DNA from 2 places in the Sphingobium limneticum genome. Region 2 is predicted to be linked to the other one. Evidence: riboswitches for the same ligand, from Rfam matches in the RefSeq annotation. Region 2 holds a riboswitch; the other holds the start of a gene.

Region 1 (7,260 bases), on a different contig from region 2:
AAACCCATTCATAAGTCTTGTAAAAGGGCGGCGTCGAAAGACCCGCCCTTTTCCCATTGGTGACGCGGGATGGAGCAGCCCGGTAGCTCGTCAGGCTCATAACCTGAAGGTCGTAGGTTCAAATCCTACTCCCGCAACCAAATGAAAAAGCCCGCCAATCCGGCGGGCTTTTTGCTTATCTACTCCCCCTCCAGAAACCGGCTGAAATACACCATCTGCATCGCCTGCAATCGCGCACCCTGCGCAATGTCGGCGTCGCCAGAATGGCCGCCGGCGGTATCCTCGTAAAAATAATAGGGCAGCCCATAATCCTTCAGCCGCGCCGCGAATTTGCGCGCATGCTGCGGACCCACGCGGTCGTCCTTCGTCGTCGTCCAGATATAGGGCGTGGGATATTTCACGCCCTTGCGGATGTTCGCATAGGGCGAAATCTTCTCCAGAAATGCCTTCTCCGTCGGCACCGACACGCTGCCATATTCGTCCACCCAGGACGCGCCGGCTGCGATCTGCTCGTACCGGACCATGTCCAGCAACGGCACCTGGATCGTCACGGCGTTCCACAGTTCGGGATGCTGGGTGAATTCCACCCCCATCAACAGCCCGCCGTTCGATCCACCATAGATACCGAGCCGCCGGGGCGAGGATAATTTGCGCGCGAATATGTCCTGCGCCACCGCCGCGAAATCATCATAGATGATCTGCCGCTTCGTCTTCAGCCCCGCCTCATGCCAGGCCGGGCCGAATTCACCGCCGCCGCGAATATTCGCCAGCACGAAGCTGTTGCCTCGCTCCAGCCACAGCTTGCCCGTGCTCGCGGCATAGCTGGGCGTCATAGCAATCTCGAACCCGCCATAGGCGGTCATGATCGTCGGGGTGGACCCGTCGGGCTTCATGTCCTTGCGATGGACGATGAAATAGGGAATTTTCGTCCCATCGCTCGACGTCGCCTCAAATTGATCGACGGCCAGGCCCTGCGCATCGAAACGGGCCGGCATCGCCTTCACCTGAGTCGGAGCAGGGTGGTTGGCATCCAGCGCCCAGAGCGTCGTGGGCGACAGGAAGCCGGCCACCGACAGATAGGCGTTGTCATTCTTGTCGGTCGCGCTGGCGATCGCGATGGTCGCATTGTCGGGCAGCGCCACCGGCATGCTCGTCCATTTGCCGCTTCCCGGCGTTAGCACGAGCACCCGCCCACGCACATTATCGTTGATGGCCAGGATCACCCGGTTCTTCGTCGCCGCCACGCCGTCGATCGACTGGCGGGCATTGGGCGCGAACAATATCTGCGGCTTGAGCGTCTCGCCCGCCTCCAGCGCCTGCAATGGCACGGCCGCCAGCGATCCTGCCGGCACGGTCACGCCGCCGCTTTCCCAAAGCTCGCTGGTCTGGATCAGCACCTGTCCCTGCACCATGCCCTGCAACTGGCTCTTGGCGGGGAGGGGGAGCCTCTTCACCCCTTCGCCCGTGACGAGGTAGGTTTCGTTGCCGAAAAAGGTCACGCCGCGATAGAGAAAGGCCGCGCGATTGCCCGATCCGTCCGACAACAGCATCGGGAAGGTGCCGACCTGATCGCTGGCCGCGCCGCGATAGATTTCCTGCGCCGCCGACAAAGGTTGCCCGCGTTGCACCAGCTTCACCACGAAGGGATAGCCCGACTTGGTCATGCTGCCTTCGCCCCAGTCGCGGGCCAGCAGCAGGGAGTCCTTGTCCAGCCACGCTTCATTCTGCTTGGAGGTGGGAATATCGAAACCGCCCTGCACGAACGCGCCCGACACCAGGTCGAACTCGCGCAGCGTCACCGCATCCTCGCCACCGTCCGACAGGTTGATCAGCGCCAGCCGCTCCTCGGGATCGAGGATGGTCGCACCCTTCCACACCCATTTCTTGCCGTCCGCCTTCGACAGGGCGTCCAGGTCCAGCACCGTCGTCCAGTGCGGTGCATCGGTCGCATAATCGGCTTCCGAAGTGTACCGCCAGATACCCTGCGGATGATCGGCGTCGCGCCAGAAATTATAGACGCGGCCATGGATCAGCATCGGCATGGCGATCCGGTCCTTGGCCGATGCGATGGCGAGCGCGTCCCGATAGTAACCGGCATAGCGCGGATCGCCCTGTAGCGCGGCTTCTGTCGCCTTGTTTTCCGCCTCGACCCACTGCATCGCCCGCGGCCCGGTCCAGTCCTCCAGCCAGATGAAGGGGTCATCCGCCGGCACAGCGGAGGGGGTAGGGGGCACGCCGGCCCCGGTCAGCATCGCGGCAGTCACCAACAGCATCATCCTCTTGTTCATCAGCGCTTATCCCCCGGCAAAGTGAATCGCCCCTTCATATAGCGGGCGCGCAACACGGCGCTCGCTATCAGCAGGGGTAACGCGCCCAGCATCAGCAGGCTCCCGATCAGGCTGGGCGACCAGCCCCACAGGCTGTGCAGGCCAAAGGCCGCGGGCGCCATGACCAGCAGGAAGCCCAGCGTCAGCAGCCACAGTCCCCATCGGCGCGGCCGCACCGCCACCATGCGCATTTCATGGCGCCAGGCCTTGCGGCCAGCCTTGGTCGACAGATCGGGGGGCGGGGTATCGAACATAAGCTGCTGGACCTTGTGCCGTTTCGCCCCTATCCTGTCCAGCATCCCCGGGGGACCGCGCACAAGCGGTTGAGAGGCAGCTGAAGTGGCTGCGACCCGTCGAACCTGATCCGGCTGACACCGGCGTAGGGAGGGAACGGCTTGTGTAATCCGCAAACCGCGTCCGCCCTGCGTCTTTGAGAAGAGACGAAAGAGAGGCGGCCCATGGATACGATTTCCGTTCTGACGCTGCGCCTGGCCGAAATTTTCGGCCTCTACATGATCGTCATCGGCATTGGTGGTCTGGCCAGCCCGCCGCGCTGGCGGGCGGTGATGGACGATCTCAACCGATCGCCGGGCCTGGTCGTGGCGCTGGGGTTCGCCGTCTTCGCGGTCGGCGGCACGCTGGTCCTGATCCACAGCATATGGACCGACCCGCTCGCCGTCATCGTCAGCCTGATCGGCTATGTCGCGCTGATCGAGGGCGCGATGTTGCTTGCCGTGCCCGGCCCGCTCATCCGCATCGGCCACTGGTCGACCGGCTTCATCCGCGTCTGGGCCGGCATCGCGCTCATCCTCGGCATCCTCCTCTTCCTCGCCGGCCTCAACGGCCGCGCCACCATTTCCGTCTGAAAGGCTAATCCATGGCAGATGTCCCCGCCCGCACCGAGATGACCGAAGCCGAAGGCTTCATCGGCCGGCAGGCCGCAATGACCGTCACCACTGGTTCCATTCGCGGGTCGAAGAAGATCCATGTCGGCCCGCGCAAGGTCGCAATGCGCGAGATTCATCTGGAGCCGGGCAGCGGCGAGCCGCCGGTGCGCGTCTATGACACGTCCGGTCCCTACACTGATCCCGATGCGCGGATCGACATCATGGCGGGCCTGCAGCAATTGCGCCGCGACTGGATAATCGAGCGCGGCGATGTGGAAGACTATGACGCCCGCGCGATCAAGCCGGAGGATAATGGGCTCAAGGGCCCCGACCGGTCAGGCGGCGTGCAACCTTTCCCGAACGTCGTGCAGCGACCCCTGCGCGCCAAGCCCGGCGCCAATGTCTCCCAGATGCACTATGCCCGGCGCGGCATCATCACGCCGGAAATGGAATATGTTGCGGAGCGCGAGAATCTGGGCCGCGCGCGCCTCGCCGAATATGTCCGTGACGGCCAGAGCTGGGGCGCGTCCATCCCCGACTATGTCACCCCCGAATTCGTCCGGGACGAAGTCGCCCGCGGCCGCGCCATCATCCCGTCGAACATCAACCACCCGGAATCCGAACCGATGGCGATCGGCCGCAATTTCCTGGTGAAGATCAACGCCAATATCGGCAACAGCGCGGTCGCCTCCGACGTCGCGGCCGAAGTCGACAAGCTGGTCTGGTCGATCCGCTGGGGCGCGGACACGGTGATGGACCTGTCCACCGGCCGCAACATCCACGACACGCGCGAATGGATCTTGCGCAACTCGCCGGTCCCGATCGGCACCGTCCCCATCTATCAGGCGCTCGAAAAGGTCGGCGGCATCGCCGAAGACCTGACATGGGACGTTTTCCGCGACACGCTAATCGAGCAGGCGGAACAGGGCGTCGATTATTTCACCATCCATGCCGGCGTGCGCCTGGCCTATATCCCGATGGCGGCTAAGCGCGTCACCGGCATCGTCTCGCGCGGCGGCTCCATCATGGCGAAATGGTGCCTCGCCCATCATCGCGAAAGCTTCCTCTACGAGCATTTCGACGAGATTACCGAGATCATGAAGGCCTATGACATCGCCTACAGCCTTGGCGACGGCCTGCGCCCCGGCTCCATCGCCGACGCCAACGACGAAGCGCAATTTTCCGAACTCTACACGCTGGGCGAACTGACCCACCGCGCGTGGAAACAGGATGTGCAGGTGATGATCGAGGGGCCGGGCCATGTGCCCATGCACAAGATCAAGGAGAATATGGAAAAGCAGCTGCAAGTGTGCGGCGAAGCGCCTTTCTATACGCTTGGGCCGCTCACCACCGACATCGCGCCGGGATACGACCATATCACCAGCGGCATCGGCGCGGCGCAGATCGGTTGGTATGGCACGGCAATGCTTTGCTATGTCACGCCCAAGGAGCATCTGGGCCTGCCCGACCGCGACGACGTGAAGGTCGGCGTGGTGACGTACAAGCTGGCCGCCCACGCCGCCGACCTGGCCAAGGGCCATCCCGCAGCGCAGGTCCGCGATGACGCGCTCAGCCGCGCCCGCTTCGAATTCCGCTGGCGCGACCAGTTCAACCTGTCGCTCGATCCCGAAACCGCCGAACAATATCACGACCAGACGCTCCCGGCCGAAGGCGCCAAGAGCGCCCATTTCTGCTCCATGTGCGGCCCCAAATTCTGCTCGATGAAGATCACGCAGGAAGTCCGGGATTTCGCGGCCAAAAAGAACCAAGCCGCCGACGGCTTCCTGGAAGCGGGCCTGACCGGCGCGGAAGTGGCGCAAGCCAGCAAGGCCGCCGCGCTCAAGGGCATGGAAGAGATGAGCAGGCTCTTCAAGGCAACCGGCAGCGAACTCTATATGGGCGCTGGCGGTAGGGAGCATGATTGAATGAATACGGGAATTGCTTTAGGTTTCGTGGACAAAGCTTGACGAGAGACTCACGCGCTGATTCAAGGCTGTCTTTTGGGAGGCAGAGTTGGGGGAGCGGATTGGAGTGTCGGATGAAGAATGGTCACTGATCGGCCCGCTGTTGCCATCCGAGCGAGGCCGAGGGTGTCGTCCGTCGCAAGACAACCGGCTATATTTTGAAGGTATGATGTGGATGGCGCGGACGGGTGCCCAGTGGCGCCACCTCCCCGATGAATATGGCAAGTGGAACAGCGTGTTCCGGCGCTACCGACGGTGGGTTGAAACCGGGGTGTTCGATGCGATGCTCGAAACGTTCGCAGAAATGGCAGGCCGCGATGGCACCGCCGACATGATCGATAGCACCGTGGTTCGAGCACATCATTGTGCAGTCGGCATAAAAAAGGGACTCAGGAAACCGAGGCGCTTGGCCGATCGCGCGGCGGGTTCACCACCAAGCTCCACGCCAGATGTGATGCTCAAGGGCGTCCACTCGGATACGTCCTGACGCCAGGGCAAACCCACGATGTGCACGGGTTTGCGCCCCTGTTCCGGATGATCAGCGACAAGATCGAGGCGTTCCTTGCGGATCGCGGTTACGATGCCGACGCTATCCGCGAAGAGATCGCCAAAGCCCATGTCGAGGCGGTAATCCCCGCCAAAAGCAACCGCCGCGACCCGATCCCCCATGACCGCGTCAAATACAAATGGCGCAACCTCGTCGAACGGCTCTTCAACAAGCTGAAGAACTGGCGCAGGGTCGCCACGCGCTACGATAAAACCCGCGAGTCCTACCTTGGCTTCGTCGCACTCGCTTCAATCAAACTGTGGATACCCTTTGTCCACGAAACCTAGCTCAGCCCTGAAATTTAAGTTGTCATAACGGATGGGTTACATAACTTGAATCAGTTTGTGGAGTCGGACATCTTCCCTATCTGTTCTAGAAAGTTGGGGAATTTCGTGGCGAAGCAAACCGAAAAGGCGACTGAGAATCTCAAAGCAAAACGAGTGCAAGTGAGTCAGATTGATGTGCCGGCTTATGCGCTTGGTGATGCTCTTCGGGTAGCGGTTGCTATAGCCGATAATTATGCATCTGCTCCAACCAAGCCGCTCGAAGTTGCGGCGGCAATGAACCTCGCGCCTGCTTCGAGCCATTTTAAAATGCTAACCGGATCATCCATTGCTTATGGACTTACGAGCGGCGGATACAATGCTGCTGAAATTGCGCTTACCCCTTTAGTCCAGCGGATTCTAAACCCTCTAGAAGAAGGTGAAGACCTCCATGGGAAACGTGAAGCACTACTGAAACCGCGAGTGGTTGGGGAGTTTTTGAACAAATATAATAATAGCCCTCTCCCGCCCGATAGCATTGCATACAATGTCTTAAACAGCATGGGAGTACCGAAAGAACGTACCGAAGCTACGCTGAAGCTTATCGTGGAGGGAGCCTCATCTCTCGGCCTTGTCCAAGAGATAAAGGGCAAAAGGTATATAAACTTAACACGGCGCAACGAGACGCTCGTGCCAAGTGCATCGGACCAAAAGGGTTTGGAAGATTTGGTGGAACGGAATGAGCCAAAAATAGAGAATGCGGAACACCAGCCACCCCCCTCTGAGGATTTTGAGCGGCACCTAAGATCGACGGCCGTAAACAAGAAAGTATTTATTACGCACGGTCGAAATAAAGGCTTGGTAGATCCTATAAAGAAGCTTTTGGCGTTTGGTGAATTAGAGGCTGTTGTCTCTGTAGAGCGTCAGTCAGTATCCCAACCTGTTCCCGAAAAGGTTATGAATGATATGAGGGATTGTGGCGCAGCAATCATTCATGTTGAAGGGGAAATGACACTTATTGATTCAGATGCTAAAGAACATGTGGTGTTGAATCCAAATGTACTGATTGAGATCGGTGCTGCAATGGCTTTGTATGGTAAAAAATTCATTCTTTTAGTCAAAGAGGGTGTTAAATTGCCTTCAAATCTTCAGGGTCTTTACGAGGTTCGGTATGAAGGTGATGCAATGGATGGAAATGCCACAATCCGCCTCCTTGAGGCTATAAATCAGCTTAAAGCATTACCTAAGTAAGCGATTTGCCGATGTATCGCA
Region 2 (7,317 bases):
GCATGACGTTTGTCGAAACGCGCATTATCCACGGCGGAGATATTGTGGATAGGCGTGACCTTGGGGTCATGAGTCGTGCTGGGATGCGTGTAGAGCGGCCCGAATTCACGCGCAAAGGCGGCGTGGCTTTCATTGTCGAGTTGCTGGTCGCGGAAGAAGACGACCTTATATTCCAGCACGGCTGCGCGAATGGCATCGCGCACGTCCGGGCTGATCGGCTTGCCGATGTCGATGCCGTGGATTTCGGCACCTATCGTGGGTTGGAGCGGGCGAATGTCGAGCCCTGTGGCGGTGATGATCTCGGCTGCGGCTGTGGACATGATGTCATCCTTTCCTGCCTTGAAGCCCCCGAAATGGAGCCATGAGCCAAGGGTATGGAATCCCGCAGGGCAAATCCCATGATTAATTCTTGATCGTCTATGACCGGGCATGAACCTGCCTTCGCACCCAAGCCAAATCGGCATGTTCCGGCCTTTTATGCGGCCTTTCTATTAGTGCGGGACATAGATGGACGAGCGATTTCCATAAGCGGTCGCCCATGGTGAGCGCGATAGCAGGCGGTCAGGCGGTGGCCGGTCCCGACGCAAGGCGCCATCGCCTGTAACCCAGTATCGCCAGGATGATCATCGCGCCGTAAAGGCCGGCCGTCAGCCACAGATGCTTGTACGCAAACATGCCGACATAGACGATATCGACCAGGATCCAGAGCAGCCAGCTTGCCGCATGGCGGCGTGCGGTCCAATATTGCGCGACCAGGCTGAAGCTGCTGAGCGCGGCATCCATCCAGGGCAGCGACGCATCGGTGAAGCGATGCATGGTCCAGCCGATAGCGAGCGCGCCGATGACGCCGACCGCAAGGCCCGCCAGCGCGCGCACGAACGGCAGGGGCGCGACGACGACTTCGCCTGCATCTGCCCTGCCCCTTGCCCAGACGATCCAGCCATAGAAGATCGCTATGCCAAACAGCGCTTGCAGCAGCATGTCGGCATAGAGGCGCACATCGAGGAAAATCTTGAAGTAGAGCGCGCAGGCCAGCAGGTTGACCGGCCAGCACAGCATACGCCGCTTCGCGGTCAGCCATATGCCCAGAAAGCTGACGATCACGCCGATGATTTCGAGCGCCGACATCAGGCCACAGCCTCCCCTGCCAAACGGCGCAGAAAATCCTGCCCCGCAGCAGACAGGAACCAGTCGGCATGGCCGATCAGATAATCCTGCCAGGCGACCGCCGCCTGATCGGAATCCCCGACGATGCCGGCGAAATAGTCGATCTCCGACAGGGCGAATTCCACATGGACGAGCGGCAGCAAGCGAGCAAGCGTTGCCATGTCGGTCGGAAGCGGTAGCAGCGTGCGATAGCCGGCCAGGATCGCGCGCGCCGTGTCGACATCACCCAGCGCATCGTCCTGCCCAAGATCCAACCAGCGGAAGGCGGTCCGCTCGATCGCGATGGCGAGGTCGTGGAGCGCGCATGTGCGTGTTGCCAGCCCGAAATCGATGATGGTGTCGACCTGACCCTCTGCCGTCCAGAGGAGGTTGGACGGGTGCCAGTCTCCGTGCGTCCACAGCGGCACTTGGTCGGGCACGCCTTCGCCCAGCGTCGCGAACAACCGCGTCAGTTCCTGTCGCCATGGCTTGTCCGCCAGCCAGCCGGCAAGCGCCGGGCGCGCAGCGATATAGGCTTCCGCAGCCGCCAGCGGATCGGACGCGGACAGGATGGTGAAGCTGGCAACAAGGGGACGATCGTCGCGGGCAGGTGCCTCATAGCCCTGCGCAGCCCGGTGCAGCCGCGCCAGTGCCGCGCCCGCTTCATGGGCATGACCTGGCGTCAGAAACGGCGTCCAGGACTGGCGATCGCGATAAAGGTCGATGCCAGGCGCGTCATGATGCAGTTCGTAGGTCCATTCACCCAGCGCGATCACGCTGGCGCCGTTTGCCGCCGTTACCACGTCCGGCACCGACAGCCCCGCCGCCCGCAAATGGGCCATGAAGCCATGTTCCTGCGCCAGTGCTGCGGGCGTGCGAAGCCGCTGATGATGGCGCTTGAGGAAATGGACGCCTCGGTCCGTCTCGATCAATGCCGCTGCCGAAAAGGGACGCGGCGAATGCCAGTTGAGGTCAATCAGACGCCCTGCCGCCGGAAAGCGGTCCAACACCGCCTCCGCCTCCGCTTGAGTGATAGCGGGCCAGGTCGGTGCCTCCAGCGCCGTCCCCATGCCATGGACCAGATGGCCGCCGCTCATGGTCAGAAAGCTCGCGATAGCGTCGCCACGAAGGCGCGTCCGCTGCCGATATAGTAGCCGGGCGCCGAACCCGCGATCAACGTGCCGTTGCGGCCGGTCACATCCTGCGCATTGGCGCTGATCGCCGACACGCCGGACAGGACGCGCGGGTTGGTGACGTTGATCGCGTTCAGGCGCAGGTCCATGGCGCTCGCGTCGATCAGCCCGGCCAGATGGACGCCGATCGCCAAGTCCAGCGTGGCATAGCCCTTGATGCTCTCATCATTCATGAAGGTCGCATATTGGCGGCCGACATATTTAAGGGCCGTGCTGCCGAACAGGCGACCATCATCATAGGTGCTGCCAAGGGCGAACTGAAAGCGTGGCGCCGCGACCGCGCGCTTGCCCTTCGTCGGCAACCGGTCGCCGCCCACCGACAGATCGTCATCCAGCCGGCTGTGCAGATATTCGCCCGATGCGTAGAGGCTGAACCCCTTGAACGGGCGATAGTCGATCTCGCCGTCCAGGCCATAGCTGGTCTGGCTGCCGCCATTGATCGTCGAATTGACCAGCGCGCCGCCGCTGTTGACCACCGTCGCGACCTGACGATTGCGGAAATGATAGTGGAAGGCGGTCAGCGAGAAGGACAGGTTGGGGCCGATATAGCGATAACCCAGCTCCTGCGAGACGCTATATTCATTCTTCAGCGCGCCCGTCCCCTGGTTGACCAGTTCGCCGCCATAATAGCTGTCATAGAGGGAAAATTCGTTGGGCGTGCGGAAATTGGTAGTGATGTTGGCGAACAATTGTTGCCGCTCGTCCAGTCGATAATGGACCGCCGCGCGCGGCAAGGCGGCGAAGCTGTCGACATGCACTTTCGACTGCGGTCCCGGCAGATAATTGCGGCCGTTGCGCAGCAGGCTCACCCCCTTCAACCCGATATCGATGCCCAGGCGCGGCGTGAGCGCGATACTGTCCGCCAGGAAAAAGCCCTTGGTCACGGTGACGGTGCGCTGATTTTCATAGGCGAGCAGGCGGCCGTCGGCCGTGCGGATCGCCTTGTCCTGATAGCCCCAGGCATCGACCGGCCGCCCATTCGCATCGATCGACGTATAGCTTTGTGTCACGCGGTCGGTGCCATAGTCGAACCACAGGCCGGCGGTGATGCTGTGGATGCCCGCCTGCAAGGTCAGCTTGCTGACGTCGCCGACGCGCCTTTGCTTGCCGGTCCAGTTGCCGAGCACGGTCGCCACGCCATCGACGGCGCCGGGCAGCGCGATCGGCTGCGTCAGTTCTTCGGTGCCCAGATAATTGCCGGTGGTCGCCAGCTGCGTGCCATAGGGCGAATTGCCATGCCCCATCTGGAGATAGGCGCTGCTATCGAATGTCAGGCTGTCGCTCAGCTGAATATGCACCGGCGCGGCGAAATAGAGGTTGCGGAACGGCGCGCGATAGAGGCGCCAATAGCTGGTGTCGCCGTCCGTGTAGCGCTTGGTAAAGTTGAAGCCGCGCCCGCTCGCCTTCCAGTCCGCCATGGTCGGGCTGGGGTAGGTGGAGGTGATGGCATCATTATAGGACACTGCCAGGCTGGCGCGATTGCCCTCGCCCCATTCGTGCAGCAGTTTCGCGTCGATATGCTGGCGCTTGTCATAGCCTGCCCCACGCCAATTGTCCGCGCGGTTGTTGGAGTAGGAGATGAACGCCTTGAGGCCGCTATTCCCGATCTCGCCGGTGTCGAACCGCGCGAAGACGCGCCGCTGGTCGTAGGAGCCGGCCGACAGGTTGATAAGGCCACCCATCTCCTCCTTGGGGTCATTCAGCGTCAGCGACAATGTGCCGCCCGCCGCCGCCACGACCGGCGCGTCGATATCGGCCGCGCCCTGCGCCAATGCGATCTGCCGCACATTTTCCGCGTCGGCAAATTGCGAGGGATAGGCGTAATAATAGCCGATGTCGTTCTGCGGCGCCCCTTCCAGCAGCACGCCGATCTGGTCCTGTCCCAAGCCGCGCAGCGTAAGGCTGGACGTTGCGGACAGACCATAGGGATCGCTCGACGACACATTCGCGCCGGGCAGCAGGTTGACCAGCTGGAAGGCGTTGAGCGTTGGCGCCTGCTTGCTGATGAAGGCTTCGGCGATCGAACTGACCGCCTTGGGCGCATTCTGGTCAGGCAGCAGGCCCTGCGGGTCGGGATAGCCCGTGACCTCTATGGTCGCGCGATCCTGTTCGTCGTCCGCCGCCATCGCGACGGAAGCCGACACCAGCAACGCCGTCGCAAGAGCGGCCCGGCCAACAAAAGTCACATATATCGTCATCGTCTCTCGTCCACTCCACGCGGAGGGACTGGCGGACGCGCCGCCTTGCCCTCCCTACGCCGGTAATCAGCCGGATCAGGTTCAGCGGGTCGTGGTCTGCTGACCACCTCTCAGCCGCGCATGAGCGGCCCCCCGGGGATAAAGCGCCTCTAGGCGTTCGGACGCGATGTGGAAAGCATTATCGAACAGGAGTGGCTAGCCGGCCAAGCAAAACCGAGCCGGCATTCAGGTCCATATCACCGGACTGCTTGGAACTGACATGAATGGTCATTATCACGGCCAGGAAGTTCAGCTTTTACGGCGGCAAGGCTTTTACGATGGACCAAGCGCATTGGAGCCGCCAATAGGGGTCAAGTTCATGCGCCGGGCGACCGGACCATGGCCGGAAAAGGGGAGGAGCGCAGAGTGAAGATTGGTGCACCCAGAGAAAAGTCACTGGGCGAGGCGCGCGTTGCGCTGACTCCAGACAGTGCGGGGCAACTTCAGAAACTGGGCCATATATGCCTGGTCGAAAGTGGCGCGGGTCAGCAGGCCGGCTTTGCCGATGATGCCTACCGCGCGGCTGGCGTGACGGTCGTGGCCGATGCAGACGCATTATGGGCCGAAGCGGACGTGATCGTGAAGGTCCGCCCGCCCGAGGCAGAAGAGACGGCGCGACTGACGCCCGGCAAGACGCTGATCTCCTTCTTCTATCCCGGCCAGCGCGGCGAAGAACTGGCGGCGATCAATGCCACCGGCGCCAATATACTGGCGATGGACATGGTGCCCCGCATTTCGCGCGCGCAGAAAATGGACGCGCTGTCGTCCATGGCGAATATCGCCGGTTATCGCGCGGTGATCGAGGCGGGTGCCAATTTCGGCCGCTTCTTTACCGGTCAGGTGACCGCAGCAGGAAAAGTACCGCCGGCAAAGGTGCTGGTGATCGGCGCAGGTGTCGCGGGCCTGGCCGCAATTGGCGCGGCGACATCGCTCGGCGCCATCACGCTGGCCTTCGACGTGCGGCCGGAAGTCGCCGAGCAGATCGAATCGATGGGCGCGCAGTTCGTCTATCTCGATTTTTCGGAAGAACAGCAGGATGGCGCGGCGACCGGTGGATACGCCGCCCCGTCCAGCCCCGAATTTCGCGAAGCGCAGCTCAAGAAGTTTCGCGAACTGGCGCCGACCGTCGACATCGTCATTTCCACCGCTCTCATTCCGGGCCGCGATGCGCCCGTTCTGTGGACCAAGGACATGGTCGAGGCGATGCGGCCCGGATCGGTCATCGTCGATCTGGCGGCCGAACGCGGCGGCAATTGCGAACTGACCGTCACCGACCAGAAGATCGTGTCTGCCAATGGCGTGACGATCATCGGCTATACCGATTTTCCCAGTCGCATGGCGGCGCAATCCAGCTCGCTTTATGCCAGCAACGTCCGCCACATGCTGGCCGACCTGACGCCGGGCAAGGATGGCGTGATCGTCCATGATATGGAGGACGACGTGATCCGGGGTGCGACCATCGCCTTTGAAGGGCAGGTCAGCTTCCCGCCGCCACCGCCCAAAATCAAGGCGATCGCCGCGCAAAAGCCCAAGCCCAAGGCCGAGGAACTGACGCCCGAGCAGAAGCGGGCGAAGGACATCGCCGCGTTCAAGGCGCAGACCCGGTCGCAGGTCACGCTGCTCATCGTCGCCGCGCTGCTGCTGATGGGCGTCGGTGCGGTCGCCCCGGCCAGCTTCATGGCGCATTTCATCGTCTTCGTGCTGGCCTGTTTCGTCGGGTTCCAGGTGATCTGGAATGTCAGCCACGCACTGCACACGCCGCTGATGGCGGTGACCAATGCGATTTCGGGCATCGTCGTGGTGGGGGCCGTGCTTCAAGTCGGGTCATCCAGCACCATCGTGCTGGTTCTGGCGACGATTTCCATCCTGATCGCTTCGATCAACATCGTTGGCGGCTTCCTGGTCACGCGCCGGATGCTGGCCATGTTCCAGCGGTCATAAGGGGGCCTGCATGTTCGATACTGGCATAGTGTCCGCAGCCTATATCTCGGCCGCGGTCCTGTTCATTCTGTCGCTTGGCGGCCTGTCCAATCAGGAGAGCGCCAAGCGGGCGGTGTGGTATGGCATTTCCGGCATGGCGCTGGCCGTGCTGGCAACGCTGCTTGGCCCTGGCGCGGCCAATCTGCCGATCGTGATCGGCAGTTTCGCCGTAGCCGCCATCATCGGCTGGATCGTCGCGGTGCGGGTGCAGATGACCGAAATGCCGCAACTGGTGGCCGCCCTGCATAGCTTTGTGGGGCTGGCAGCGGTGCTTATAGGCTTCAATGCGCATTTTGAACTGGAAACGGTGCACGCGCTCGATCCCGCCGCGCGCGACGCCCTGACCGGCTTTGCCGGCGTGCTGGCGCACAAGACGCCGGTCGAGATCAATATCCTCAAGGTCGAGGAATTTCTGGGCATCTTCATCGGCGCGGTGACCTTCACCGGGTCGATCGTCGCCTTTGGCAAGTTGGCCGGCAAGCTGGACGGCAAGGCGAAGAAACTGCCGGGTGGCCATTTGCTGAACGCCATAGCAGCCATCGCATCGCTGCTACTGCTCGTCATGTATGTCGGCAATATCGGGATCGAGGGCCGCGAACTGACCGTGCTGATCGCCATGACGGTGCTGGCGCTGTTCATCGGTTTCCATCTGGTCATGGGCATCGGCGGCGCGGACATGCCCGTCGTCGTCTCGATGCTGAACAGCTATTCGGGCTGGGCAGCCGCCGCGATCGGCTTCACGCTGGGTAACGACCTGCTGA

What was found. A riboswitch is a leader RNA that binds a small molecule or an ion and turns the genes downstream of it on or off. The one in region 2 is predicted to bind thiamine pyrophosphate.
Region 1: it holds a riboswitch for thiamine pyrophosphate, as region 2 does, so the genes downstream of both, F4U95_RS06535 (DUF2065 domain-containing protein) here and F4U95_RS18400 (TonB-dependent receptor) in region 2, are expected to answer to the same signal.

The regions. Positions count from the first base shown of each region.
Region 1 covers NZ_VYQA01000004.1:402-7,661, forward strand. The annotation lists tRNA gene F4U95_RS06520 (tRNA-Met) at 64-140, shown strand; gene F4U95_RS06525 (prolyl oligopeptidase family serine peptidase) at 180-2,288, opposite strand; gene F4U95_RS06530 (hypothetical protein) at 2,288-2,581, opposite strand; TPP riboswitch at 2,620-2,730, shown strand; gene F4U95_RS06535 (DUF2065 domain-containing protein) at 2,786-3,193, shown strand; gene thiC (phosphomethylpyrimidine synthase ThiC) at 3,205-5,139, shown strand; partial or broken gene F4U95_RS06545 (IS5 family transposase) at 5,246-6,012, shown strand; gene F4U95_RS06550 (TIR domain-containing protein) at 6,118-7,239, shown strand.
Region 2 covers NZ_VYQA01000016.1:18,454-25,770, reverse strand. The annotation lists gene F4U95_RS18415 (TauD/TfdA dioxygenase family protein) at 1-320, opposite strand, end outside; gene pnuC (nicotinamide riboside transporter PnuC) at 562-1,128, opposite strand; gene F4U95_RS18405 (phosphotransferase enzyme family protein) at 1,128-2,243, opposite strand; gene F4U95_RS18400 (TonB-dependent receptor) at 2,246-4,537, opposite strand; TPP riboswitch at 4,572-4,682, opposite strand; gene F4U95_RS18395 (Re/Si-specific NAD(P)(+) transhydrogenase subunit alpha) at 4,943-6,517, shown strand; gene F4U95_RS18390 (NAD(P)(+) transhydrogenase (Re/Si-specific) subunit beta) at 6,528-7,317, shown strand, end outside.